4 regions of the Paraburkholderia sp. EG286A genome follow, and region 4 is predicted to be linked to each of the others. Evidence: predicted binding sites of a transcription regulator. Region 4 holds the regulator's gene; each other region holds the start of a gene.
What was found. Region 4 encodes LexA, which represses DNA repair genes until DNA is damaged. Its sites were predicted from a motif close to ACTGTATNNNNATACAGT; they were not measured.
Positions count from the first base shown of each region.

Region 1 (5,969 bases), on a different contig from region 4:
TTCGACTTGTGGACGATCTGGTTGACGGCGAACGGCGCCGCCGGGGCGTCCGGATGCTTCGCGTTGTACTCGGCGAGTTCGGTGGTGATGCGGTCGAGCCATTCACCGAGCACGTGCTCGGGGCGCGCGTTGAGTGCGGGGAACGAACCGACGACGCCTGCCTTGCACTGGGCGATCACGAGATCGGGATTCGAAATGATGAAGAGGGGCGAGCCGACGACCGGAATCGACAGGCCGCGGCGCAGCACGGCGGGAAGGGACATCCATATCTCCTGGACTGGGGCGGCCGCCGGGTGCGGCTGCCGTCGCGTGATTCGATGCGCCGGCGTACGCGCCGGCTGGCAGGCTCAAACATAGCAAAGCCGCCGAAACTATGCAACCAGTTGCATAGTGGGAAAATTCGCTCCGCAACAGATCCGGTATCGGGCGGGGCGTGGTTTAGAATCGCCGCATGTCGACGCCGCATGCCATCCTCATCGCCTTGCTGGAAAAGCCTTCATCGGGCTACGACCTCGCGCGCCGCTTCGATCGCGCGATCGGCTACTTCTGGCACGCCACCCATCAGCAGATCTATCGCGAACTGGGCCGCATGGTCGACGCGGGGTGGGTGTCGGTCATCGAGGACGAGACGGCCGCCGCGTCGCGCAAGAAGGTGTATTGCGTGTTGCCGGTCGGGCGGGATGAAGTGGCGCGCTGGGTGCGCGAGACCGCGCTCGACCTCGATTCGCGCAACGTGTTTCTGCTCAAGCTGCGCGCCGATGCCGTGATCGGGCCGCTCGGCCTCGCCGAGGAACTCGCGCGGCTCATCGAAGAAAATCGTGCGCGGCTCGCGACCTATCGGGAGATCGAGCAGCGCGATTTTGGCGCGGCATCGCTCACGCGCGGGCAGCAGTTGCAGTACGCGATCCTCAAGGCGGGCATCCATACGCAGGAGATGTGGCTTGCGTGGGCGGAAGAGGTGCGCACGCTGGTGGAACCCCCGCAGGCACAGTGAAATGTGCCAGGTTGTCCGAAGTAATTCTCGCTTTGAGATTCGCGTCACGATCGCCGGCTCGACGATGTCCGAATGCGTGATGTTTCAGTCGTGTGAAAAAGACGCTTGACGGAGTGATCGAGGCACCCTATAATTCTTTTCTCTGACGGACGCGGGGTGGAGCAGTCTGGCAGCTCGTCGGGCTCATAACCCGAAGGTCGTAGGTTCAAATCCTACCCCCGCAACCAAACGTCTTAAGCAGCAAGGCCTCGTGCCAAACAATGAACCCGCTCTGAGCGGGTTTTTTGTTTTCTGCGGCTCGAAGCTGCAACGAGCGCCATCGCTAGGCACCTGCCTCGCCTCCAATCGCCCAATCCACCGCGGCCTGCGCGTGCAACGCGGTCGTGTCGAACACCGGCAGTGCCGAATCGTTCTGTCCAATCAGCAGCGTGATTTCCGTGCAGCCGAGAATGACCGCCTGCGCGCCGCGTGCCGCGAGGTCTTCGATCACGCGCTGATACACGCGCCGCGACTCTCCATCCACGTTGCCGTGACACAGTTCGTCGTAGATGATCCGGTGCACGTCCGCGCGATCGTGTTCGTTCGGCACGATTGCTTCGATGCCGTGCGCCTCGCGCAGTCGCCCCACGTAGAAGTCCTGTTCCATCGTGTAGCGCGTGCCGAGCAGGCCCGCCCGCGTGAAGCCCGCGGCGCGCAGCGCCTGGCCGGTCGGGTCCGCGATATGCAGGAAGGGGATCGAGATCGTCGCCTCGATCGCCGCGCGCACGCGGTGCATCGTATTCGTCGCGAGCAGCACGATCTCGGCGCCGCCGCGTTCGAGCTGCTGCGCGGCCTCGGCCATCTGCACGCCCAGCGCGTCCCAGTCGCCCGCGCGCTGGAGCGCTTCGACCTGCGCGAAGTCCACGGTCACCATCAGGCTGCGCGCGTTGTGATGGCCGCCCAGACGCGCCTTCGCGTGGCGGTTCAGCAGCCGGTAATACTCGGCCGACGATTCCCAGCTCATCCCCCCAATCACGCCGATCGTCTTCATCGATTCGTTCCTCGCTCTCGTGGCCTGTTCAGTCCGCACGAGTATAGGCCCGCGCAGCCAGCAGTCCAGAGACGGTCTGGCCGATCCGAAGCGGTACGGGAGCCGATAAAGGGCGCGGACACTTGTCTTGAAAATAGTACTGTGTTTTTGTACAGTATCGAGACCGTGAACTCGCCTTCTTCCGACCTCGCGCCGCCGGCTGCGCCCGCCCCGGAGCGCTCCGCCGCCGCACTTATCGCCGCCGCTCGCAAGATCATCCATTGCGATTGCGACTGCTTCTATGCGTCGGTCGAAATGCGCGACGACCCCTCACTGCGCGGCCGTCCGCTCGCGGTGGGCGGCCGGCCCGACCAGCGCGGCGTGATCGCCACCTGCAACTACGAGGCGCGGCGCTTCGGCATACATTCGGCGATGTCGTCGGCGCTCGCCATGCGCAAGTGTCCCGAGCTGCTGATCCTGCCCACGGCGATGGAGAAGTACCGCATCGCCTCGCGCGCGATCATGGCGATCTACCGCGACTACACGCCCGACGTCGAACCGCTCTCGCTCGACGAAGCCTATCTCGACGTCACGCGCGCCTCGCGCTGCAAGGGCAGCGCCACGCTGATCGCCGAGGAAATACGCGCGCGCGTGCGCGAAACCGTAGGCGTGACGGTATCGGCCGGCGTCGCGCCCAACAAGTTCATCGCCAAGATCGCCTCGGACTGGAACAAGCCCGATGGCCTCTTCGTCGTGCGCCCGCCTGAAGTCGATGCCTTCGTCGCCGCGCTGCCCGTGCGCAAGATCCACGGCGTCGGCAAGGTCACGGCCGCGAAGCTCGAAAACCTCGGGCTCACGACCTGCGCGCAACTGCGCACGTGGTCGTTGTTCGATCTGCATCGGCATTTCGGCGTCTTCGGCAAGCGGCTCTACGAACTCGCGCGCGGCCTGGACGACCGGCCTGTGCGAGCCGATCAGGAGCGCAAGTCGGTGAGCGTCGAGACGACCTACGTGAACGATCTGCTCACGCTCGAAGCGTGCAGCGAAGAGCTCAAGCGGCTTGCGGTGCAGCTCGACGCGCGCATCGAACGCGCGGCTTGCGCGCACGCGGTGCGCAAGCTCTTCGTGAAGATCCGTTTCGCCGACTTCCAGCGTACGACGGTCGAGTGTGTGGCCGACGCCGCCGATGTGCGCACCCTTCTGCTGATGCTCGAAAAAGGGCTCGCGCGGCGCAAGCTGGCGGTGCGACTGCTCGGCGTGGGCGTGCGGCTCGAAGAGGACAACCCGGCGTTGCGCGGGCAATTCGCACTCTTCGACGACGATCCCGCGGAAGACGACGGTCCGATCGCGCCCGTCTGACGCCTGCGCGTAGAGGCGGGCCACGCCGCTGGCGGCGTCATTCTGGCGTCGATAGAATCGACGCGAGTCTTAACGAAAGTGCCACGCCAGAACAAGGAGCCGCAGATGGACCTGATCATTCGCCGCGCGGTGCTCGCGCATGCGCATCCCGCCGGGTATCCCACGGTGGATATCGGCATCGAGGGCGGGCGCATTACGGCCGTCGAGCCGCAGCTCACGACGGCGGCGCGCGAGGAGATCGATGCCGCGGGTGCGCTCGTGAGCGCGCCGTTCGTCGATGCGCATTTCCACATGGACGCCACGCTTTCGTATGGCCTGCCGCGTGTGAATGCGTCGGGCACGCTGCTGGAGGGCATCGCGCTATGGGGCGAGCTCAAGCCGCATCTCACGCAGGAGGCGCTCGTCGAACGCGCGCTGCAGTACTGCGACTGGGCCGTCGCGCGCGGGCTCCTCGCGATCCGCTCGCACGTCGACGTATGCGACGCACGGCTGCTCGCGGTCGAGGCGCTGCTGGAAGTGAAGCGCCGCGTCGCGCCGTATCTCGATCTCCAGCTCGTGGCGTTTCCGCAGGACGGCGTATTGCGCAGCCCCGGTGCCTTCGACAATCTCAAGCGCGCGATCGCGATGGGCGTGGACGTGGTGGGTGGCATTCCCCACTTCGAGCGCACGATGGCGGAGGGCGCCGAATCGGTGCGCCTGCTCTGCGAGTTCGCCGCCGACAAGGGCCTGCGCGTGGACATGCATTGCGACGAGTCCGACGACCCGCTCTCGCGCCACATCGAAACGCTCGCGGCGCAGACGCATCGGCTGGGCCTGCATGGGCGCGTGACTGGCTCGCATCTCACCTCGATGCATTCGATGGACAACTACTACGTGAGCAAGCTGATCCCGCTCATGCGCGAGTCGGGTGTCGCGGCGATTGCGAATCCGCTCATCAATATCACGCTGCAAGGGCGCGCCGATACCTACCCGAAGCGCCGCGGCATGACGCGCGTGCCCGAGTTGATGGCGGCAGGCGTGACCGTCGCGTTCGGCCACGACTGCGTGATGGACCCGTGGTACAGCTTCGGCTCGGGCGACATGCTCGAAGTCGCGCACATGGGCCTGCATGTCGCGCAAATGACGGGCACCGACGCCTCGCGAGCCTGCTTCGATGCGGTGACCGTGAATGCCGCGACGATCCTCGGCCTCGAAGGCTACGGCGTGGCGCCCGGTTGCGCGGCGAACCTCGTGGTGCTCGACGCGCGCGATCCCATCGAGGCGATCCGGCTGCGCGCGGCGCGGCTCGCGGTCGTGAGCCGGGGCAGGGTGGTGAGCCGGCAGCCCGCACAGCGCGCGGCGCTTGCGCTCGAAGGACGGCCGCAAAGCGTCGATTTCAGGCTGCATCGATAAAAGGCGCGGCAATAAAAAACCGCGCATGGGTTGCCCACCCATGCGCGGTTTTCGTTCGGATCGCTTACGAACGAGTCACGTGATCACTGCTGTGACGGCGGCTGCTCCATGCCGTTGTGGCGCAGCAGCGCGTCGATGTTCGGCTCGCGGCCGCGGAAGGCCTTGAACGATTCCATCGCCGGGCGGCTGCCGCCCACTTCCAGGATTTCCTTGCGGTAGCGCGTGCCGGTCGCTTCATCGAGCACGCTCGACTTCGCGGCTTGTGCGGCTTCCTCGAAGGCCGCATAGGCATCGGCGGAAAGCACTTCGGCCCACTTGTAGCTGTAGTAGCCGGCTGCGTAGCCGCCCGCGAAGATGTGGCTGAACGTGTTCGGCCAGCGCGAGAACGGCGCCTGCGGAATGACGTGGTAGCGCTCGTTGATCTCGCGTGCCAGGTCGTTCGCGCTCTTGCCCTTCGAAGCGTCGAAGTCCACGTGCAGCGCCATGTCGAACATCGAGAACACGATCTGGCGCAGCGTGCCGAGACCGCTCTGGAAGTTCTTCGCGGCAAGCATCTTGTCGAAGAGTTCGCGCGGCAGCGGCTTGGCCGTCTCGACATGCGAGCTCATTTCGCGCACCACGTCCCATTCCCAGCAGAAGTTTTCCATGAACTGCGAGGGCAATTCGACGGCATCCCACTCCACGCCGTTGATGCCCGACACGCCCAGTTCGTCCACCCGCGTGAGCATGTGGTGCAGGCCGTGGCCGAACTCGTGGAACAGCGTAATGACTTCGTCGTGCGTGAAGCACGCAGGGCGGCCGCCGACCGGGGCCGAGAAGTTGCACGTGAGATACGCGACGGGCGTTTGCACGTCATTGCCTTCGAGCTTGCGGCGCGAGCGGGCGTCGTCCATCCATGCGCCGCCGCGCTTGCCTTCGCGTGCATAGAGGTCGAGATAGAACTGCGCGACGAGCGTGCCGTCCGCGTTTTCCACGCGGAAGAAACGCACATCGGGATTCCATACCGGCGCGGTGTCCGGGCGGATGCGCACGCCAAACAGCGTTTCCGTGACCTTGAACAGGCCCTGCAGCACGAAGTCTTCCGGGAAGTACTGCTTCACCTCGTTTTCCGAGAACGAGTAGCGCTTCTGGCGCAGACGCTCGGCGGCGAATGCCATGTCCCACGGCTCGATCTGCGTGAGGCCCAGTTCGCTCGCGGCGAATTCGCGCAGCTCT
Region 1 is NZ_JBFRCB010000009.1:158,507-164,475, reverse strand. Features, by position in the region: gene AB4Y35_RS34270 (NAD(P)H-dependent flavin oxidoreductase) at 1-263, opposite strand, end outside; gene AB4Y35_RS34265 (PadR family transcriptional regulator) at 452-994, shown strand; tRNA gene AB4Y35_RS34260 (tRNA-Met) at 1,145-1,221, shown strand; gene AB4Y35_RS34255 (aspartate/glutamate racemase family protein) at 1,317-2,024, opposite strand; gene dinB (DNA polymerase IV) at 2,190-3,362, shown strand; gene AB4Y35_RS34245 (amidohydrolase family protein) at 3,468-4,754, shown strand; gene AB4Y35_RS34240 (M3 family metallopeptidase) at 4,838-5,969, opposite strand, start outside.
Region 1: the regulator LexA is predicted to act here: its motif matches at 2,163-2,180, upstream of dinB (DNA polymerase IV).

Region 2 (5,969 bases), 760 kb from region 4:
AGGCCCGGGTTCTTGAGCATGAGCTTGAACGCTTCGGTGACCTTCTCGGTCGTGGCGCCACCGCCCACGTCGAGGAAGTTGGCCGGCTCGCCGCCGAACAGCTTGATGGTGTCCATCGTCGCCATGGCGAGGCCTGCGCCATTCACCAGACAGCCGATGTTGCCGTCGAGCGAGATGTACGCGAGGTCGAACTTCGAGGCTTCGATTTCGGCCGGATCTTCTTCGTCCAGGTCGCGGTAAGCGACGATTTCCGGATGACGGGACAGCGCGTTGGAGTCGAAGTTGAACTTCGCGTCGAGCGCGATGACCTTGCCGTCGCCGGAGACGTTCAGCGGGTTGATTTCAGCCAGCGATGCGTCGGTTTCCCAGAATGCCTTGTACAGGCCTTGCAGGATGGCGCGGGCTTGCGGAATCGAAGCAGCCGGCACGCCGATCTTTGCGGCGAGGTCGTCGGCCTGGGCGTCGAGCAGACCCGTCGACGGCTCGACGATGACCTTGTGGATCAGTTCCGGGTGCTTTTCGGCGACTTCTTCGATGTCCATGCCGCCTTCGCTCGAACCCATCAGAACGATCTTTTGCGACACGCGATCAACGACGAGGCTGACATACAGTTCCTGCTTGATGTCGGCGCCTTCTTCGATCAGCAGACGGTTGACCTTCTGGCCTTCCGGACCGGTCTGGTGCGTGACGAGCTGCATGCCGAGGATCTGGTTCGCGTATTCGCGGACTTGCTCGATCGTCTTGGCCACCTTCACGCCACCGCCCTTGCCGCGGCCGCCAGCGTGGATCTGCGCCTTGACGACCCAAACCGGACCGCCCAGCTCTTGAGCGGCCTTGACCGCGTCATCCACCGAAAACACCGGGATGCCGCGCGGGACCGCGACTCCGAATTTCCGCAGGATTTCCTTACCCTGGTACTCGTGAATCTTCATGCGTGATTCCTTCAGTCTGAGAGTTGGAGTGAACTTCGATTCCGCTGTTGTTATTCATGCGAGACGGCGTCGGCCCTGCCCTCTTGGCCCGGGCTCCGGCTGTCGCGCACGCTGGGGGTTTCCGCGCCGCGTGCTATTGAACGCGGCACATGGCCATACCAGCGCGGATAAAACTGCTTCACCGCCTCCCCGTCGAACCGCAGCGCGTGGCAGCGGCCAAGCTGGAAGGGCGGCTTTTCACCGGCGGCCTCATTGCCTCCGGCGGTCTTGCCGAGTTCCGGTCCGGGCGCTTCACCCGGCGAGCCATTCGATGTGTCCCACACTGCCCCGACGAACGCCTGGATCGCAGCGGTCGGCAAAACGCCCAACATTTCTGTGAGGTGTGTGCAGCCGACCGTGCCGGCGAGGAGCCGGCCCGCTTCACGGCGGAAATTGTCGAGGAGATTGAGCCCGATAAGGGCCCGATAGGCGGGATTGGCGTTCTGGCACTGACCGTCGTAAGGCACCCAGTCGGACGACGCTTCGGCGTCGACGACGTTGAGCTTGCGATCGATCGTAATGCGCAGCCAGAGTTCATGGATCGGCAGACCATTGGGCCGGACACCGGCGGCGAGCGGCACGTCGCGTGGCTTGTGGTCGGTCAGGCACGCGTCGATGTCCCACAGGCCGTCTTCGCGCTCATAGGCAACCGCCCGGATGGCGCGCTGATGGCGCAACTGGCGGGGCACGGGCGGAGAAAGCGGCATGCTAAAGGTAAGACCGGATTGGAAAACCTCGTGATTTTAACATACCGGGTATTTGAGACAGCCGCGAACACACAGGCCGGGCGGGGACTTGCCTGCGTGGATTTTTCGAGACGGCCGGCTCAGTTGTCGGACCAGTCTTCGTCGATTCCCTTGAGGATCTTGCCGATGATCGACATCGAGAAGCCGCGCGCCGCGAGAAAGCGCGCCTGACGCGCGCGCTCGGCAGGCGTCTCTGGCAACTGGCCGTACTTCTTCTGCCAGACCGTGCGGGCACGCACGAGCTCGGTCTCGCGCAGTTGCGAGCTCACCTCTTCGATGAGCGCTTCGCCCACCGCATGGCGCTTGAGTTCGCTGACGATACGCCCCGCCCCCACGCGCGACGCGCGCCGGTGCACGACGCTTTCGGCAAAGCGCGCGTCGGAGAGCCAGCCCTCGCGTTCGAGCGAGTCGAGCAGCACTTCGAGTGCGTCGGCGTCTTCGGTGTACGGCATGAGCTTGCGCGAGAGTTCGGCGCGGCTGTATTCGCGGCGCGAGAGATAGCCGAGCGCGCGGCCCTTGAGGGAGCGCTCGGGGCGCTGCTTCGCCGTGGACGACTTTTCGCGCTCGCTGGCGCGTGCGGCGCGGCTGGCCGAGCTACGCTCGTATTGGTCGCCTTGCGGCGCGCTGGATTCGCGCGCTGTTTCGAGCGGCGCGCGACGCGATCGCTTGAATGTTGGTTCGGACAGCGGTTCTGGCGGCAGGCTTGCCGCCGCTTCATCCGCCCCGCCGAAGAAAGCCTCGAACGGGACTTCGAAGACTGCGCCGCCATCGTCGCTGAGATCGGCGGGCGACGAATACGCGGCGCCAGAATGCGCAAAGCCGCGATCGCCCGGCTGGGCGTCGCGGCTCAAATGGCTTGAGCGGCTCGTGCGCGAGTCGGCAGGCTTGACGGCGGAGCGCCGCTCGGCGCCCCTGTCCGCAGGCGAACCCGCTCGCGGGTTAGCCTGCTCGCCGGAAGGCGAGGACATGTGTGACCCGCCCTTGCGCATCAGCTTGCCTTATCTACGAGAGCCTCGTGGACTTATTCTTCGTCAGCGACTTCGACTTCGCCGGAATCCTTGACGCCGTCCGGCATCGTGCTCACGCCAAGCGATTCGCGGATGCGGTTTTCGATCTCGCGAGCAATGTCCGCGTTCTCGCGCAGGAATTCGCGTGCGTTGTCCTTGCCCTGGCCAATGCGCTCGCCGTTGTAGCTGTACCACGCACCCGCCTTGTCGACGATCTTGGCCTGCACGCCGAGGTCGACGATTTCGCCCTGACGCGAGATGCCCTCGCCGTAGAGAATGTCGAACACGGCTTCGCGGAACGGCGGCGAGACCTTGTTCTTCACGACCTTCACACGCGTTTCGCTGCCGATCACTTCGTCGTTCTTCTTGATCGAACCGATGCGGCGAATGTCCAGACGTACCGACGAGTAGAACTTGAGCGCGTTGCCGCCCGTGGTGGTTTCCGGGTTGCCGAACATCACACCGATCTTCATGCGGATCTGGTTGATGAAGATCACCATGCAGTTCGTCTTCTTGATCGTGCCGGTGAGCTTGCGCAGCGCCTGCGACATCAGACGCGCCTGCAGTCCCGGCAGCGAGTCGCCCATTTCGCCTTCGATTTCGGCCTTCGGCACGAGCGCCGCGACCGAGTCGATCACGATCATGTCGATCGAGCCCGAGCGTACCAGCGCGTCGGTGATTTCGAGCGCCTGCTCACCCGTGTCCGGCTGCGAGATGAGCAGTTCGGGCACGTTCACGCCGAGCTTGGCGGCGTATTGCACGTCGAGCGCGTGTTCCGCGTCGATGAACGCCGCCGTGCCGCCGAGCTTTTGCATTTCGGCGATCACCTGCAGCGTGAGCGTGGTCTTGCCCGACGATTCCGGACCGTAGATCTCGACCACCCGGCCGCGCGGCAGACCGCCCACGCCGAGTGCGATGTCGAGGCCGAGCGAACCGGTGGAGACTACCTGGATGTCCTCGACCGCTTCGCCGTCGCCGAGTCGCATGATCGACCCTTTGCCGAACTGCTTTTCGATCTGCGCGAGCGCGGCGGCCAGCGCCTTGCTCTTTTCAGCAGTCAGCCCAGCCGAGCCTTTCTTGCTATCTTCCATGAATCGTCCTTTGCTATGATGAACGGCGTCTCGTGACCTTGCGCACGCCTCATTCGGGCTAATGCACACGAACGCAGACACTGTATAAAAAAACAGTGGTTTTGGCAAGCCTTTCTGGCGATCCAGAACCGCGAATTTCGGGAGACCGCCGCGCGTCGCCTGGCCGCGCCTTCAAGGACGCGGCGCGGCGCGGGTGTTACGAGCCTGACTACGAGGTCAAAACGCCTCGAAGGCGACGCTGGCGCAACATGCGAATCCTCATTGCCGAAGACGACAGCATACTCGCGGACGGGCTCGTGAGATCACTCCGCCAATCAGGCTATGCCGTTGATCACGTGCGTAGCGGCGTGGATGCCGATACCGCCTTGTCGATGCAGTCGTTCGACCTCCTGATCCTCGATCTGGGCCTGCCGAAAATGCCGGGCCTCGAGGTGCTGCGCCGTTTGCGCGCGCGCAATTCCAACCTGCCCGTGCTGATCCTCACCGCCGCCGACAGCGTGGACGAGCGCGTCAAAGGCCTCGACCTCGGCGCCGACGACTACATGGCCAAGCCCTTCGCGCTCAACGAGCTCGAAGCGCGCGTGCGTGCGCTCACGCGGCGCGGCGCGGGCGGCGGCCCGACCGTCGTGCGGCATGGCGCGCTGGCGTTCGACCAGGTGGGGCGCATTGCGCGCATCAACGACCAGGTGCTCGACCTTTCCGCGCGCGAACTGGGCGTGCTCGAAGTGCTGCTGCAGCGGCTCGGGCGGCTCGTTTCGAAGGAGCAGCTCGTCGACCACCTGTGCGAATGGGGCGAGGAAGTCAGCAACAACGCCATCGAAGTCTACGTGCACCGGCTGCGCAAGAAAATCGAAGCGGGCGGCGTGCGCATCGTGACCGTGCGCGGGCTCGGCTACTGCCTCGAAAAGGAGGCGAAGGACACGCAGGCCGGCGCAAGCCAGACACCCGCCGGCACGCCCGACGCCGCGCCGGCGATGCCGGCCAGCCACTACTTCAAGTAGGCGGGATCGACGATGGCCGGGCGTCCTCCCATCGCGCGCGCCGTGCCGCCCAAGGGCGCCGCAGGCGTGGCCGGTTCGGCCGGCGACAGCGCCCCGGGCGCGACCGCATTCGCGGCCGACGCCCTCGACGACGACGCGCGCGACGCCCGCTACGCCAATCCGTTCGCCCCGCCCGACGAAGCCGAAGCCGCCGCCGAGGCGCGCCCGCGCTCGCTCTTCGGCGAGATTCTCGACTGGATGCTCGCGCCGTTGCTGCTGCTCTGGCCGATGAGCATCGCGGTCACGTATCTCGTGGCGAAGTCGATCGCCAACGGCCCCTTCGACCGCGCGCTCGAAACCGACGCCTATGTGCTCGCGCGCCAGATCCAGCCGGTGAACGGCGTGGCCGAGCTGACGCTGCCCGCCTCCACGCGCGACTTCCTGCGCGCCGATAACGTCGACAGCGTGTTCTATCAGGTGCTCGGCAGCCGCGGCGAGCTGATCGGCGGCGATCGCGACATGCCGCTGCCGCACGACGACGACCGCCCGCCGCCGGGCCTCGTCGAGTTCCGCGACGACACGCTGCATGGCATCGACATCCGCGTGGCCTATACGACGGTGGAACCGACGCACCCGAGCGCCGGCGATCGGTCAGGTCAACCCGTGCTCGTGCAGGTCGCGGAAACGCTCGACAAGCGCCGCCAGCTCGCCAACGACATCATCAAGGGCGTGATCCTGCCGCAGTTCGTGATCTTGCCGCTCGCGATCCTGCTCGTGTGGTTCGGCCTCTCGCGCGGCCTCGCGCCCCTGCACGCGCTGCAGTCGAACATCCGCATGCGTCGGCCCGACGATCTATCGCCGCTCGAAGCGCGCCGCGCCCCGCCCGAAATCGAGCCGCTCGTCACCTCGTTCAACGACCTGCTCACGCGGCTCGAACAGAACATGGAGCTGCAAAAGCGCTTCATCGCCGACGCCGCGCATCAGATGAAAACGCCGCTCGCGGGCCTGCGCACCCAGGCCGAACTCGCGCTGCGCCAGAACGCGCCCGCCGAAGTGCACCGCTCGCTCGAGCAGATCGCGACGAGCTCCGAGCACGCCGCGCGGCTCGTCACCCAGCTGCTGGCGCTCGCGCGCGCGGAAAACCGCATGTCGGGGCAGGTCTTCACGCCGGTGG
Region 2 is NZ_JBFRCB010000003.1:1,109,137-1,115,105, forward strand. Features, by position in the region: gene sucC (ADP-forming succinate--CoA ligase subunit beta) at 1-932, opposite strand, end outside; gene AB4Y35_RS17860 (DUF2889 domain-containing protein) at 983-1,678, opposite strand; gene recX (recombination regulator RecX) at 1,798-2,685, opposite strand; gene recA (recombinase RecA) at 2,739-3,815, opposite strand; gene AB4Y35_RS17875 (response regulator transcription factor) at 4,064-4,816, shown strand; gene AB4Y35_RS17880 (sensor histidine kinase N-terminal domain-containing protein) at 4,829-5,969, shown strand, end outside.
Region 2: the regulator LexA is predicted to act here: its motif matches at 3,895-3,912, upstream of recA (recombinase RecA).

Region 3 (5,969 bases), on a different contig from region 4:
CGATGCTCACCGTGTTGGCGGGCAGGCCGAGCATGTCGCTGTAGTAATGCGTGGGCGAGAGTGTCGCTGAAAAAAGCGTAATGCTGTGTGCCGTGGCGATGCGGGGGCGCAGTGCATCGGCCGGCACGATGTTGCGGATGGCGAGCGTGGAACGCGGGCGGCGCGCGTTCTGCTGCGCCAGCGGCGTGACGTCGAAGAGCGAATGCGTATCGAAGCGTTCGGCAATGCGCGTGAAGTGCAGGGCGTCGAAATAGAAGCGCTCGAGTTCGGGGTCACGCACGAGCGCGGGTTCGGCGAGCTGGTCGCCGATCGCCGCGATCACGTCGCCGAGCGCGGCAACGAGGCCCTCGGGCAAGGTGTCGCTCGCGCGCCAGGCGCCCGGCTGGACGGCGTTCTGTGCGTTCCAGTGCTTCTGCAGGCGCGCGAGCGCGCGCTTGAGCGGCGCGCTCGCGGCGCGGCGCACGGTGTCGATGCGCGTTTGCACGAGTTCCGCCGAATACATCGCGCGGGCGCGCTCGGGCAGGTTGTGCGCTTCGTCCACCAGCACGCTCGCGCGCCACTGGTTGTGCGCGGCGAGCATGAACAGCATGGCGCTCGCGTCGAACCAGTAGTTGTAGTCGCCGACGATCACGTCGCTCCAGCGCGCGAGTTCCTGGCCAAGGTAGTAGGAGCACACGGCATGCTCGCTCGCGACCTCGCGCAGTGCTGCGCGATCGAGCCGCACGCGTTCGAGCGCCGCGGCACGCGCGGCCGGCAGACGGTCGTAGAAGCCGCGCGCGAGCGGGCACGATTCGCCATGACATGCCGCTTCGGGATGCTCACAAGACTTTTCGCGCGCGACGAGTTCGAGCACGCGCACGGGCACGTGCACTCGTTGCGCATCGGCGCTTGCTTCGTCTTGCGCGCTTGTGAGCGTGGCGAGCGCATCGAGCGCCAGTTGGCGCCCTGAGCTTTTTGCGCTCAGAAATACGACCTTGTCGATCGCCGCCCGCGGCAACGCCTTCAACTGCGGAAAGAGCGTGCCGATGGTTTTGCCGATGCCGGTGGGCGCCTGCGCGAGCAGACAGCGTCCCTGGGTCGCCGCGCGCCAGACGGCTTCGGCAAGGTCGCGCTGGCCGTGTCGAAACTGCGGATGCGGCAGGCTCAGCGCGGCGAGCGCGGCGTCGCGCGCGGCGCGGTGGGCGCTTTCCTGCTCGGCCCATGCGACGAAACGGCGGCATTGCGTTTCGAACGCGGCGCGCAATTCCGGCGCGCTCGCCTGCTCGACGAGCGCCGTTTCGCGGCCCGAACCGATGTCGTAGTACACCAAAGCGAGTTCGAGCGCGTCGAGGCCGAGCTTGTCGCACAGGAGCGCGCCGTAGACGCGCAACTGCGCCCAGTGCAGCGCGCGCTGATTCTCGCGCATCGCATCGAGGTCGCCGCGATAGGTCTTGAACTCTTCGAGCCTGCGCCGCGCGGGATCGTAGCCGTCGGCGCGGCCGCGCACGGTGAGTGATTCGAACGTGCCGGCAAGCGCGACCTCGGTCTCGTAGCCGGGCGGGCGGCGCGCGGCGATGGCCGCGTGGCCGGCGCGGCCATCGCTGGCGTCGGGCGAAGGCGTGAAGCGCAAGTCGAGGTCGCCGCGCTTCGCGGTGAACTCGCACAGCGTGCGCACGGCTACTGTGTAGCTCATGGCGCGGGCAGCGCCTGGGCGGCGCTGTCGTCGGCTTCATCGGCTTCGTTGGCTGGGTCGGGCAGGTGGGGCCAGCGCACCTGCAACACGGAAACCGGCATGCCGTGCTGCACGCAATAGGCAAGCCAACGGCGCTGGTTGTCCTGCAAACGGTCGCCGGGGCCTTTCACCTCGATCAGTTCGTAGCGCCGCTCGTGCGGCCAGAAGCGTACGAGATCGGGCAGCCCCGAACGGTTGGCAACGGGTTCGCGCAGCAGCCGCTCGAACCACAGGCGCAGATGGGCGGCGGGGAAGCAGTCGAGGGCGAGCGTGAGCAGTTCGTCGCTCAACGCGGGCCAGGCGACGAACGGCGACTGGGTGCCGGATTTTTCCGCGTAGCGCCGCAGAATCGAGTCGCGGTAGGCGTGCGTTTCGAGTTCGGCGAGACAGGCGTCGAACTGCGAGGCACGGCGTGCGACGAAGTCGGGGGCGTGAAGGTCGGCGGGGCCGCGCTGGAACGGATGGAAGAACGCGCCCGGCAGCGGCGCGAACAGCGCGGGCCAACAGAGCAGGCCGAAGAGCGCGTTGATCAGCGTGTTCTCGACATAGAACACGGGCGCTTGCGGCGTGGCGAGCGCGATGCGGGCGGCTTCCTCGACGCGCAGCGCGCCGGGCGCCGCGGGCAGCGAGAGTTCGAGCTGCGCGAACCCCGGCTCCGCGCTCGTCTTCGACTTCGCCCGCGTGCGGGCGAGACGCCCGAGTGTGCGTGCCGCGCGCTGCGCTTCTTCTTCGTTCGCGGGCGTATCGGCAATGGTCTGCGCCAGCGCCAGCGCTTCCTCGCGGCGGTTCAGCTGTTCGAGCACGCGCACGCGGCGATAGCGCGATTCAGGATGACCGCAGTCGAGATAAGCGCGCCACGCGAGTTCGGCTTCGCCCGCGCGCTCGGCTGCGAGCCCCGCGGCGTGACGCAGCTTGTCGTGGCGAGCGCGCAGCCACGCGTTGGCTTGCGTGCGCGGCGCCAGCGTGTCGAGCGCTTCGAGGGTTGCGCCGATGGCGGCGGCAGCGTCGAAGTCCTGGGTCCCCGCGCCGCTCTCGAGTCCGTCGCGGCAATCGCGCAGCGCCAGATACGCGTCGATGTCCTCGCGGCGCTGGAACGCGCGCGAGGCACGATCGAAGGGCACGCTTTCGTAGCGAAAGACGCCGAGGTCGGCGAGCACGAACTCCGACCAGTCCTGATGCAGGTTGCCGAAGAACATCAGGCGCAGGCGCTCGCAGAGCGGGGCGCTCGCGAACCGCAGCACGGTGTCGGGCGAGGCCGGGAACCACGCATGCCAGTCGCGCGGCTCGGGTGCGGCGGCATAGTGTGCATCGAGCGCCTCGAGCGTCGCCGAGCGTGTGGCGCGCGCTTCGAGCGCGATGCCGAGGCGCGGGGCGAGCGTCTGCAGTTCGGCTTTCGTGACCAGCGCGGCGAGCGCGTCGAGATCGAGCGCGGGTGCGTCGTCGAGCCAGCCCGCCGCGACGAGCGGTGCCGCCGCCGCGCGCGGGCAGCCGATCTCGTCGTACGCGAGACGGCTCGCGCGGAAATGGGGTCCCTTGCGCATCAGCATGCGCACGAAGAGCGCGCGCGACGCCTGCGGCATCTGGGCGAAATCGTCGGCGAAGCGGCGCTCGGCGTCGTCGAACAGGTCGGCGCAGCGCGTGTCGAGCCACGCTAGCGCACGCTCGAAGTTGGCGAGGTAGTAGAACGGATCGGGAGAGTCGGGAAGCACGCGCGGCACTGTATGGATATACAGCGGCGATGATAGCAGGGTCGCGCGTGAGCGCGAGCGCCGTCAGGGATTCCCCGCCCCGTACGCTACAATTGCCGCAGCCTGAAAATCGGATGAGCGATGAACAAACGTAACGCATGCTTAGCCGGCCTCGCGGCCGCCGTCACCCTGCTCGCGGGATGCGCGGCGCAGTACCGCAACACCAGCGCTTGCGAAGAGGCGATGCGTAGCCGCCTTGCCGAGACGACGCTCGGCGACCTCAAAGTCACGCATAGCGCGACGACGTATCGCGGCGCCCGCGTGGTGGTCGAAGGGCGCCTCGAGAACGGCGCGGCGTCGGCCGCCGTGGCCGCATCGGCGCCGTCTGCCTCGGCGGCTTCGGCCGCATCGGCAGCGTCGTCCACCGCGGCGCAGGGCGCCAACGAGGCGACCACGGTTACGGCGCCGACGGTGCAGGCGGCAGCGCTGCCCGGCACGATTTCGGTTCCCACCGCTCCGGTCGCCCAGGGCGGCGCGGCGGAGGGCAAGCCGACTACGCCGGTCGCGCTGCTGGCCGCAAAGCTCGGCATCAAGAAGGCCGCGGTCACGCCGGCGGCTGCGGAGTGCACCTTCAACGAATCGGGCCTCGCGACGTTCCGCTGGCTCGCACCGCCGAAACTCGCGAAGACCACGCCCGACCCGAACGCCGCGAACGACTAAATCGAACGCACGCGGCTCGCCGTGGCGCGGCTGCGGCGGCACCCGTCGCTGGCGCAATCCGCGCTCATGAAGGCCTCCCAGGAGGCCTTCGTCGTTTGTGACTGATGAGACGTAGGCGGCCGCCGGCGCGCTCAGAACGCGAAGAATGGTCCGCTGCCTGCAGGCGTGGCCTGCGAGGCGATCGCCGTGAACACGCGCCTCCCGAAGAAGAACGGCAGTCCCCAGCCGAACGCGCGACCGTTGTAGCCCGCGAGATTGCTGAAGGCCCAGTTGCCGGTGGCGAGCAGCGTCGTCGAGCTCGCGACCGCGAAGGTCACGGGAGCGCCCACGCCGTCGATGCCGGCTATCGTCGCGCCGAGGCTGACAGGCGAACTCGGGCAATACCAGAAGCCGCAGCGCGTCATCGTCGGGCTGTTGAAGTACAGCGCGTTCGAGCCCGTGTCGAGATAGCTCAGCGAGTAGACGGTGCCGTCCGATGTCGTCGTCTTCACATAGCCCGTGCCCGAGTTCGCGCGCAGCACGGTTGCACTGCCGAGCGCGTTGTTCGCCTGCGTGCCGATGCCGAAGATCATCGACCCGGTCAGCCCGGACGCGCCGCTGTCGGCCAGCGCCGGCAAGTCGATGATCACGCCGTTGTTGTCGGTGGCGAAGCCCGCCACCGGGTTGCTGACCTGTTGCGCAAGCGGTTGCATGCTCGCCGTGCAGCCGCTCGCGGGGCACGCGTAGTACCACGGCGTGACTGCCGCCCTGACGCAGGACACGCCGCAATCGGCGCTGAACGGCCCTACGCCGAGGATGCCGTTCGAGCGCAGCGTGGCGGCGCTGTTCATCGCGAGGCCGCTGCCGGCGCCGCGGCCGGCACGGCCGGGTCGGCGATCACCTGGATCGGCAGCGCGGCGGCGATTTCGCCCGCGAGCTTCACGTCGGCGCTGCGCACCGCGCCCCACGTGTAGCCCGTGCCGAACACGGCGCATTCGCCGGCGATGTCGGCCCCCGCGCCGGCTGGCACGGCGGGCAGCGCGAAGCCCGCCGGCAGCGCCGAAGCGAGCAGGCGCAGGCCCTGCGAGCCAGTATCGACCTGGACGTGGTCGACGCTCGCGCAGTCCGCGGTGCCCGGCACGCAGACCGTGACGCTCGTCATCAGCATGTTGCGCGTCGAGGTGGGCGTCGGGCCGACCGTGACGGCCACGACATTGGGCGTGGTCGATTGCGGCACGGTGCCGCTCGTGCCGGTGGTCGACGGCGCGCTTGCGACACCCGGGACGCTGGCGGGTGCCGTGGCGCCGGTGGTCGCGGACGCTGTTCCGGCATCGCCGCCACCGCAAGCCGTGAGCGCGGCGCAAAGCGGGAGGAGTGCGAGGAGGGCGTGGGGGGCGAGGCGCGGAGGGCGGGCTTTCATTGGAGATCCCCGGCGCTCACGCCCGCGGGCAGCGCGGCGGGCAGCCATGCCCGTCCCGCGTAGGCGCGCATATGGCCGCCGGCCGTCTCGACCACGACCTGAGCGCCGTCCACGCGCGCGGCATGCAGGCCGTTGCGGCCTGTGGCGTGAAGCGCCGCGGCGGCGCTGCGCCAGTCGGCTGCGTAACGGCCCAGCAGCGCCTCCACGTTGGGCTGAGCCGGCCCCTGCCACGTGTACGCGAAGACCGTCCCGGTCGCGCTGCCCACATAGGCGTTGATGGTCGTGCCGTTGTCGTCGACGTAACTGACGACGCGGCCGGCGCCGCCACCGACGCTGCGCAGGGCGGCGCCGGCCGGCACGGCTGCGGTGTCGCCGAGCGCGGCGCGGGCCGGCACGGCGGCGGTGAAGCCGAGGCAACTGAGCGCGCAGGCGAAGGCTGCGGCGCGGCCCG
Region 3 is NZ_JBFRCB010000009.1:211,729-217,697, reverse strand. Features, by position in the region: gene AB4Y35_RS34505 (ATP-dependent DNA helicase) at 1-1,672, opposite strand, end outside; gene AB4Y35_RS34500 (VRR-NUC domain-containing protein) at 1,669-3,420, opposite strand; gene AB4Y35_RS34495 (hypothetical protein) at 3,541-4,119, shown strand; gene AB4Y35_RS34490 (DUF3443 family protein) at 4,251-4,949, opposite strand; gene AB4Y35_RS34485 (DUF3443 family protein) at 4,946-5,518, opposite strand; gene AB4Y35_RS34480 (DUF2844 domain-containing protein) at 5,515-5,969, opposite strand, start outside.
Region 3: the regulator LexA is predicted to act here: its motif matches at 3,428-3,445, upstream of AB4Y35_RS34500 (VRR-NUC domain-containing protein).

Region 4 (5,969 bases):
GTCGACCGTGTAGAGCTTGAGCTTCGGAAACTTCGCCGTGAGCGCCGCCGGGACCTTGTCCGAACGCGGACGGTAGAAGTTCTTCGCGGCGATCTCCTGGCCCTCTTCGCTATAGAGGAACTGCAGGTAGGCCTCGGCCTCCTTGCGCGTGCCCTTCTTGTCGACGACCTTGTCCACCACGGCGACCGGCGGCTCAGCCAGAATGCTCACGGAGGGCACCACGATCTCGAACTTGTCCGGGCCGAATTCCTTGAGCGAGAGGAATGCTTCGTTCTCCCATGCAATCAGCACATCGCCGATGCCGCGCTGCACGAAGCTCGTCGTCGCGCCGCGTGCGCCCGAATCGAGCACGCCCGCGTTCTTGTAGAGCTTCGTGACGAAGTCCTTCGCCTTCTGCTCGCTGCCGCCCGGCTGGTGCAACGCATACGCCCACGCCGCGAGATAGTTCCAGCGCGCGCCACCCGAGGTCTTCGGATTCGGCGTGACGATCGAGACGCCCGGTTTGGTCAGATCGTCCCAGTCCTTGATGTGCTTGGGGTTGCCCTTGCGCACGAGGAACACGATGGTCGACGTGTACGGCGAGGCGTTGTCGGGCAGACGCTTTTGCCAGTCCTTCGCGACGATGCCCTTGTTGGCGAGCGCGTCGATGTCCCATGCCAGCGCGAGCGTCACGACGTCGGCCTGCAGGCCGTCGAGCACCGAGCGCGCCTGTGCGCCCGAGCCGCCATGCGACTGCTTGATGGTGAGCGTTTCGCCCGTCTTCGCCTTCCACTGCTTGATGAAGGCTTCGTTGATGTCCTGGTACAGCTCGCGCGTCGGATCGTAGGAGACGTTGAGCAGCGAGGTATCCGCGTGAGCGGCGATGGGCGTCATGGCCGCCATCGCCGTGACCCCGACGAGCGGCACAACGCCGATGACCAGTTTTGCCGCCAGTGTTTTCAGCCAGCCCGCGCGCCCCGTATGTGTCGTGCCCATCTATCTGTTCTCCGTTCTCGTGTGTGCTCGTTTGCGCTCATTGTTGAGTTGCAGCTAACGATGGAGGCCAGTCTAGCGATCCGCTTACATTATTAAAAATGATGTTTTTTCATTTTTTAATACGCAAAAGTGGTAAGGACAGAGGAAGTCGCTGCTGGAGCGCGGTTTCATCCGCGCAAACACGGGAAAGCGGCCTGATGGCAACGCTCAGTCGATGAACTTCAAGTAACACTTGAAAAGTGGCGAGTACTGTATAAAAATACAGTTACCTGTTCAAACATACAGTGGCGCCATGACCAAACTCACCGCACGACAGCAGCAGGTTTTCGATCTGGTTCGCCGGGCCATCGAACGCACGGGCTTCCCGCCCACGCGTGCCGAGATCGCGGCGGAACTCGGCTTCAGCTCGGCCAACTCCGCGGAGGAGCATCTGCGTGCGCTCGCGCGCAAGGGCGTGATCGAACTGGCTGCGGGCGCCTCGCGCGGCATCCGCCTCGTGCCGGGGCCCGACGACCTGCCGCACCAGTTCACGCTCCCGCACCCGAGCATCATGCAGCTCTCGCTGCCGCTCGTCGGGCGCGTCGCGGCGGGTAGCCCGATCCTCGCGCAGGAGCACATCTCGCAGAACTACATGTGCGACCCGGCGCTCTTCTCGAGCCGCCCCGACTACCTCCTGAAGGTGCGCGGCCTGTCCATGCGCGACGCCGGCATCCTCGACGGCGACCTGCTCGCCGTGCAGAAGAAGGCCGAAGCGAAAGACGGCCAGATCATCGTGGCGCGCCTTGGCGACGACGTCACCGTGAAGCGCCTGAAGCGCCGTCCGAACGGGCTCGAGCTGATCGCCGAGAACCCCGACTACGACAATATTTTTGTCGAGGCCGGCAGCGCGGAATTCGCGCTCGAAGGCATTGCGGTCGGCCTGATCCGCCCCACCGAATTCTAAGCAATCCGTCTGCGCGCAGTTCACGCAGAGTTTGCGCACGCACCGTCTGCGCACTACCTGGAGAGAGTCATGGAACGCCTTGCCCGCCTGCTGCCCTTCCGCCAATTCGGCCGTCTTCGCCATCTCCGTGGAATCGCCTCGTGCGCGGTCCGCGAAGTGCGCGGTTCGGCTGCCGCGCTGAGCGGCTCGCTTTTCGAAGACTCGCCAGAGATGGTGGCGGCCAGCACGGCCGACCTGCCCGTGCTGCCCTCGGCCCAGCCCGCGTTTGCGCGCGTGTCGCTCAACAGCACGCTCAACACCGAACAGCCCATGCGCCGCGCGCCCGTGCGCGTCTATCAGGGCCCGTCGCGGCTCATCCTCGTCGGCACGGTCGACGCGGTTTGCCGCGCGATCGACCGCTGCATCGCCGAGCAGCACAGCGACCTGCCCGCGGCGCTCGCGAAGTAAGCGGCAACACGGCTTAAATGTGAGAAGAGGTTACGGGCGGGATCGTTTCGCCTGGTTTGCGGTCAACATCGTGTTTGAACGATTTGCCCTATGCCGATGACGGAATCTCTCTCTACCCCGCGTAAGACCCAAGGCTGGAAGAAACCCGTTGCGATCACGGTTGCCGTCGCAATGGTGGTTGCCGCGATCGGCTACGCCTATGCGTCGCCCTATATCGCGGTGAAGCACATGAAAGCCGCCGCCGACGCGCGTGACGCCGTCGCGCTCAACGAGTACGTCGATTACCCTGCGCTGCGCCTGAGCCTGAAACAGCAGGTGGGCGAGATGCTGCATCGGCGCGTCGAGGGGCAGCACAGCAGCAATCCGCTGCTGATCCTCGGCGCCGTGATTGGCGCGGCATTGATTAGTCCGCTCGTCGATGCCTACGCCACACCGGAAGGCGTGGCCGCCCTGCTCGATGGCATGCCGCCGACGGGCAAGCCCGGCGACCGGCCGCACGCGCCGCCACCGGCGGAATCCGGCGCGCCATCCACGCAATCGGCGGAACCGGCGCAATCGGCACCCGCCTCTGCCGCGCCACCGGCCCCGGCGGCATCCGGCAATCCCGCGCCCGAGGCCCGGCCAGTGACCACGGCCGGCTATCGCGGCCTCAACGAGTTCGCGCTCACGTGGGACCGCGACAGTACGGGCGAGCACTACGCCGCCATCCTGCAGCGTCACGGGCTCTTCTCGTGGAAGCTCTCGGCCGTCGAGCTCGACGAAGGCAACGTCTCGAACTGAGACAGACCGGCAATGACAGCCGAGCCAGGCCGGTTCTCTACGAACCGGCCCGCTTGATCCGCTATGCGGCGGCTTGCTGCTGCTTTTCCTCAGCCGCCGACGAACACGCCACGAGAATGCTGCACGAGACGCGGTCGAGCAGCGGCGTGTTGCCCGCGCCCATCCACCAGCGCGAGAGCCCCGTGCGGCAGCGGTGGCCCACCACCACGAGGTCGGCATTCAGCTCGTTGGCCAGATTCGCGATTTCGTCGATCGGATGACCGAACGCGAAATGCCCCTGAGCGCGCACGCCGCGCTCGGTTAGCCAGTCCACGCCTTCCTGAAGGATCTCGCGCGCCGTTTCTTCGAAGCGGCCGCAGGCCACGTCGGTCAACAGGCCGGCGCTCTGGGCGATCGTCGAACGCATGTCGACGACCGAGAGCAAATGCGTCTCGGCTTGCAGATCGAGTGCAAGATCGGCGCCGCAACGCAGTGCCTTGCGGCCTTCGCGCGAGCCGTCGTAACAGAGCAGAATTTTTTTATAGCTCGCCATGATCGCTTCTCCCCGCCCGCGTGATTTGCAGGCTGTGCGATTCTCATGATGGTGCGCCGCAATTCCACATGCAAGGGCTGGAAAACGCCAGGTGTGCATCGAAAAACGCCAGATGTGTCGCGACCGGCGCACGCATCTTGCTCAGTGCTGAATGCTTGCCGTGACATGCATTTGCCCCTGCATTGTCAAACCGCTTCGAAGCGAGGCCCGACCCGCCACGCAGCAATGCACTAAAATGGGCCGCCTTGTTTCGTGCGATTTTTCGTTCGGTACTTCGAGCGACTCGCGCGATGCCCGTTCGACTCACGTTCAACCGGTCCATGCCAGCACCCGCCATCGAATTCGAGCAGGTCATCAAACATTACGGAGACAGGGCGGTCGTCAACGGCCTGTCGTTCGACGTCGTTCCCGGCGAGTGCTTCGGACTGCTCGGCCCGAACGGCGCGGGGAAAACCACGACGCTGCGCATGCTGCTCGGCATCGTTTCGCCCGATGCGGGTCGCATCAGCCTGTGCGGCGAGCCGGTGCCGGCGCGCGCACGCCACGCCCGCCAGCGCGTGGGGGTGGTGCCGCAGTTCGACAATCTCGACCCCGACTTCACCGTGCGCGAGAACCTGCTCGTGTTCGGCCGCTACTTCGGCTTGTCCGCGCGCGAAACGCGCGACCTCGTCGCGCCGCTGCTCGAATTCGCGCGCCTCGAAAGCAAGGCCGACGCGCGCGTGGGCGAGCTCTCCGGCGGCATGCGCCGGCGTCTCACGCTCGCGCGCGCGCTCGTGAACGACCCCGACGTGCTCGTAATGGACGAGCCCACCACGGGCCTCGATCCGCAGGCGCGGCATCTGATCTGGGAGCGGCTGCGCTCGCTGCTCGCGCGCGGCAAGACGATTCTCCTCACCACGCATTTCATGGAGGAGGCCGAACGGCTTTGCAATCGCGTCTGCGTGATCGAGGAAGGCCGCAAGATCGCCGAGGGCGCACCCAAGGCGCTGATCGAATCGGAGATCGGCTGCGACGTGATCGAGGTGTACGGACCGGACCCGGTGGCGCTGCGCGACGAACTCGTGGGCGATGCGAAGCGCACGGAGATCAGCGGCGAGACGCTGTTCTGCTATGTGGACGACCCCGCGCCCGTCCATGCGAAGCTGCGCCATCGCTCCGATTTGCGCTACCTGCACCGGCCCGCGAATCTCGAAGACGTGTTCCTGCGGCTCACGGGCCGCGAGATGCAGGATTAACGGCGGCTGGATTAACGGCGGCAAGATCGACGGCGGCGTACGAATCGCCAAGGACACCATGCAGACACGCACCAACAACCCGACGCCCTCGCGCCCCGAGCATGCGAGCGTGCGCGAGCCGCGCGCCGCGCTGCCTTCGAACGCCACGCACTGGATGGCCGTGTGGCGGCGCAACTATCTGGTCTGGCGCAAGCTCGCCCTCGCGTCGATGTTCGGCAATCTCGCCGACCCGATGATCTATCTGTTCGGTCTCGGCTTCGGGCTCGGGCTGATGGTCGGGCACGTCGACGGCGTCTCGTACATCGCGTTTCTCGCGGCGGGCACGGTGTCGTCTTCGGTGATGATGTCGGCGAGCTTCGAGTCGATGTACTCGGGCTTCTCGCGCATGCACGTGCAGCGCACGTGGGAAGCGATCATGCACACGCCGCTCACGCTCGGCGACGTCGTGCTCGGCGAGGTGATGTGGGCCGCGAGCAAGTCGGTGCTCTCGGGCGTGGCGATCATGGTGGTGGCGGGCCTGCTCGGCTACGCGAGCTTTCCTTCCATGCTGCTCGCGCTGCCCGTGATCGCGCTCGCGGGCCTCGCGTTCGCGAGTTGCGCGATGATCGTCACCGCGCTCGCGCCGTCCTACGACTTCTTCATGTTTTATCAGACGCTCGTGCTCACGCCGATGCTGCTGCTCTCCGGCGTGTTCTTTCCAATCGCGCAGCTGCCCGCGGCCGCGCAGCACATCACGCTGATGCTGCCGCTCGCGCACGCCGTTGCGCTGATCCGCCCCGCCATGCTCGACCGGCCTGTCGAGCAGGCCGGCCTGCACCTGCTGGTGCTCGCGATCTACGTGGTGGTGCCGTTCGCGATCGCATCCGTGCTGTTCCGCCGACGCATGATGCGCTGAAACGGCACCGCGAGGCGCTCAGTCCTCGTCGTCGCCCCAGGGAATATCGACGTCTGAAATAAACGCGACCGTCGCGAACGGGCCGCCTTCCTGGCGGCCGACCTTGCCGTCGGCGCGATGCCATTCCACGCGGAACATCGTCGATTGGGTCTGGGCGAGCAA
Region 4 is NZ_JBFRCB010000003.1:349,501-355,469, forward strand. Features, by position in the region: gene AB4Y35_RS14315 (sulfate ABC transporter substrate-binding protein) at 1-975, opposite strand, end outside; gene lexA (transcriptional repressor LexA) at 1,268-1,918, shown strand; gene AB4Y35_RS14325 (hypothetical protein) at 1,988-2,365, shown strand; gene AB4Y35_RS14330 (DUF2939 domain-containing protein) at 2,462-3,145, shown strand; gene AB4Y35_RS14335 (universal stress protein) at 3,207-3,677, opposite strand; gene nodI (nodulation factor ABC transporter ATP-binding protein NodI) at 3,998-4,912, shown strand; gene AB4Y35_RS14345 (ABC transporter permease) at 4,971-5,807, shown strand; gene AB4Y35_RS14350 (hypothetical protein) at 5,826-5,969, opposite strand, start outside.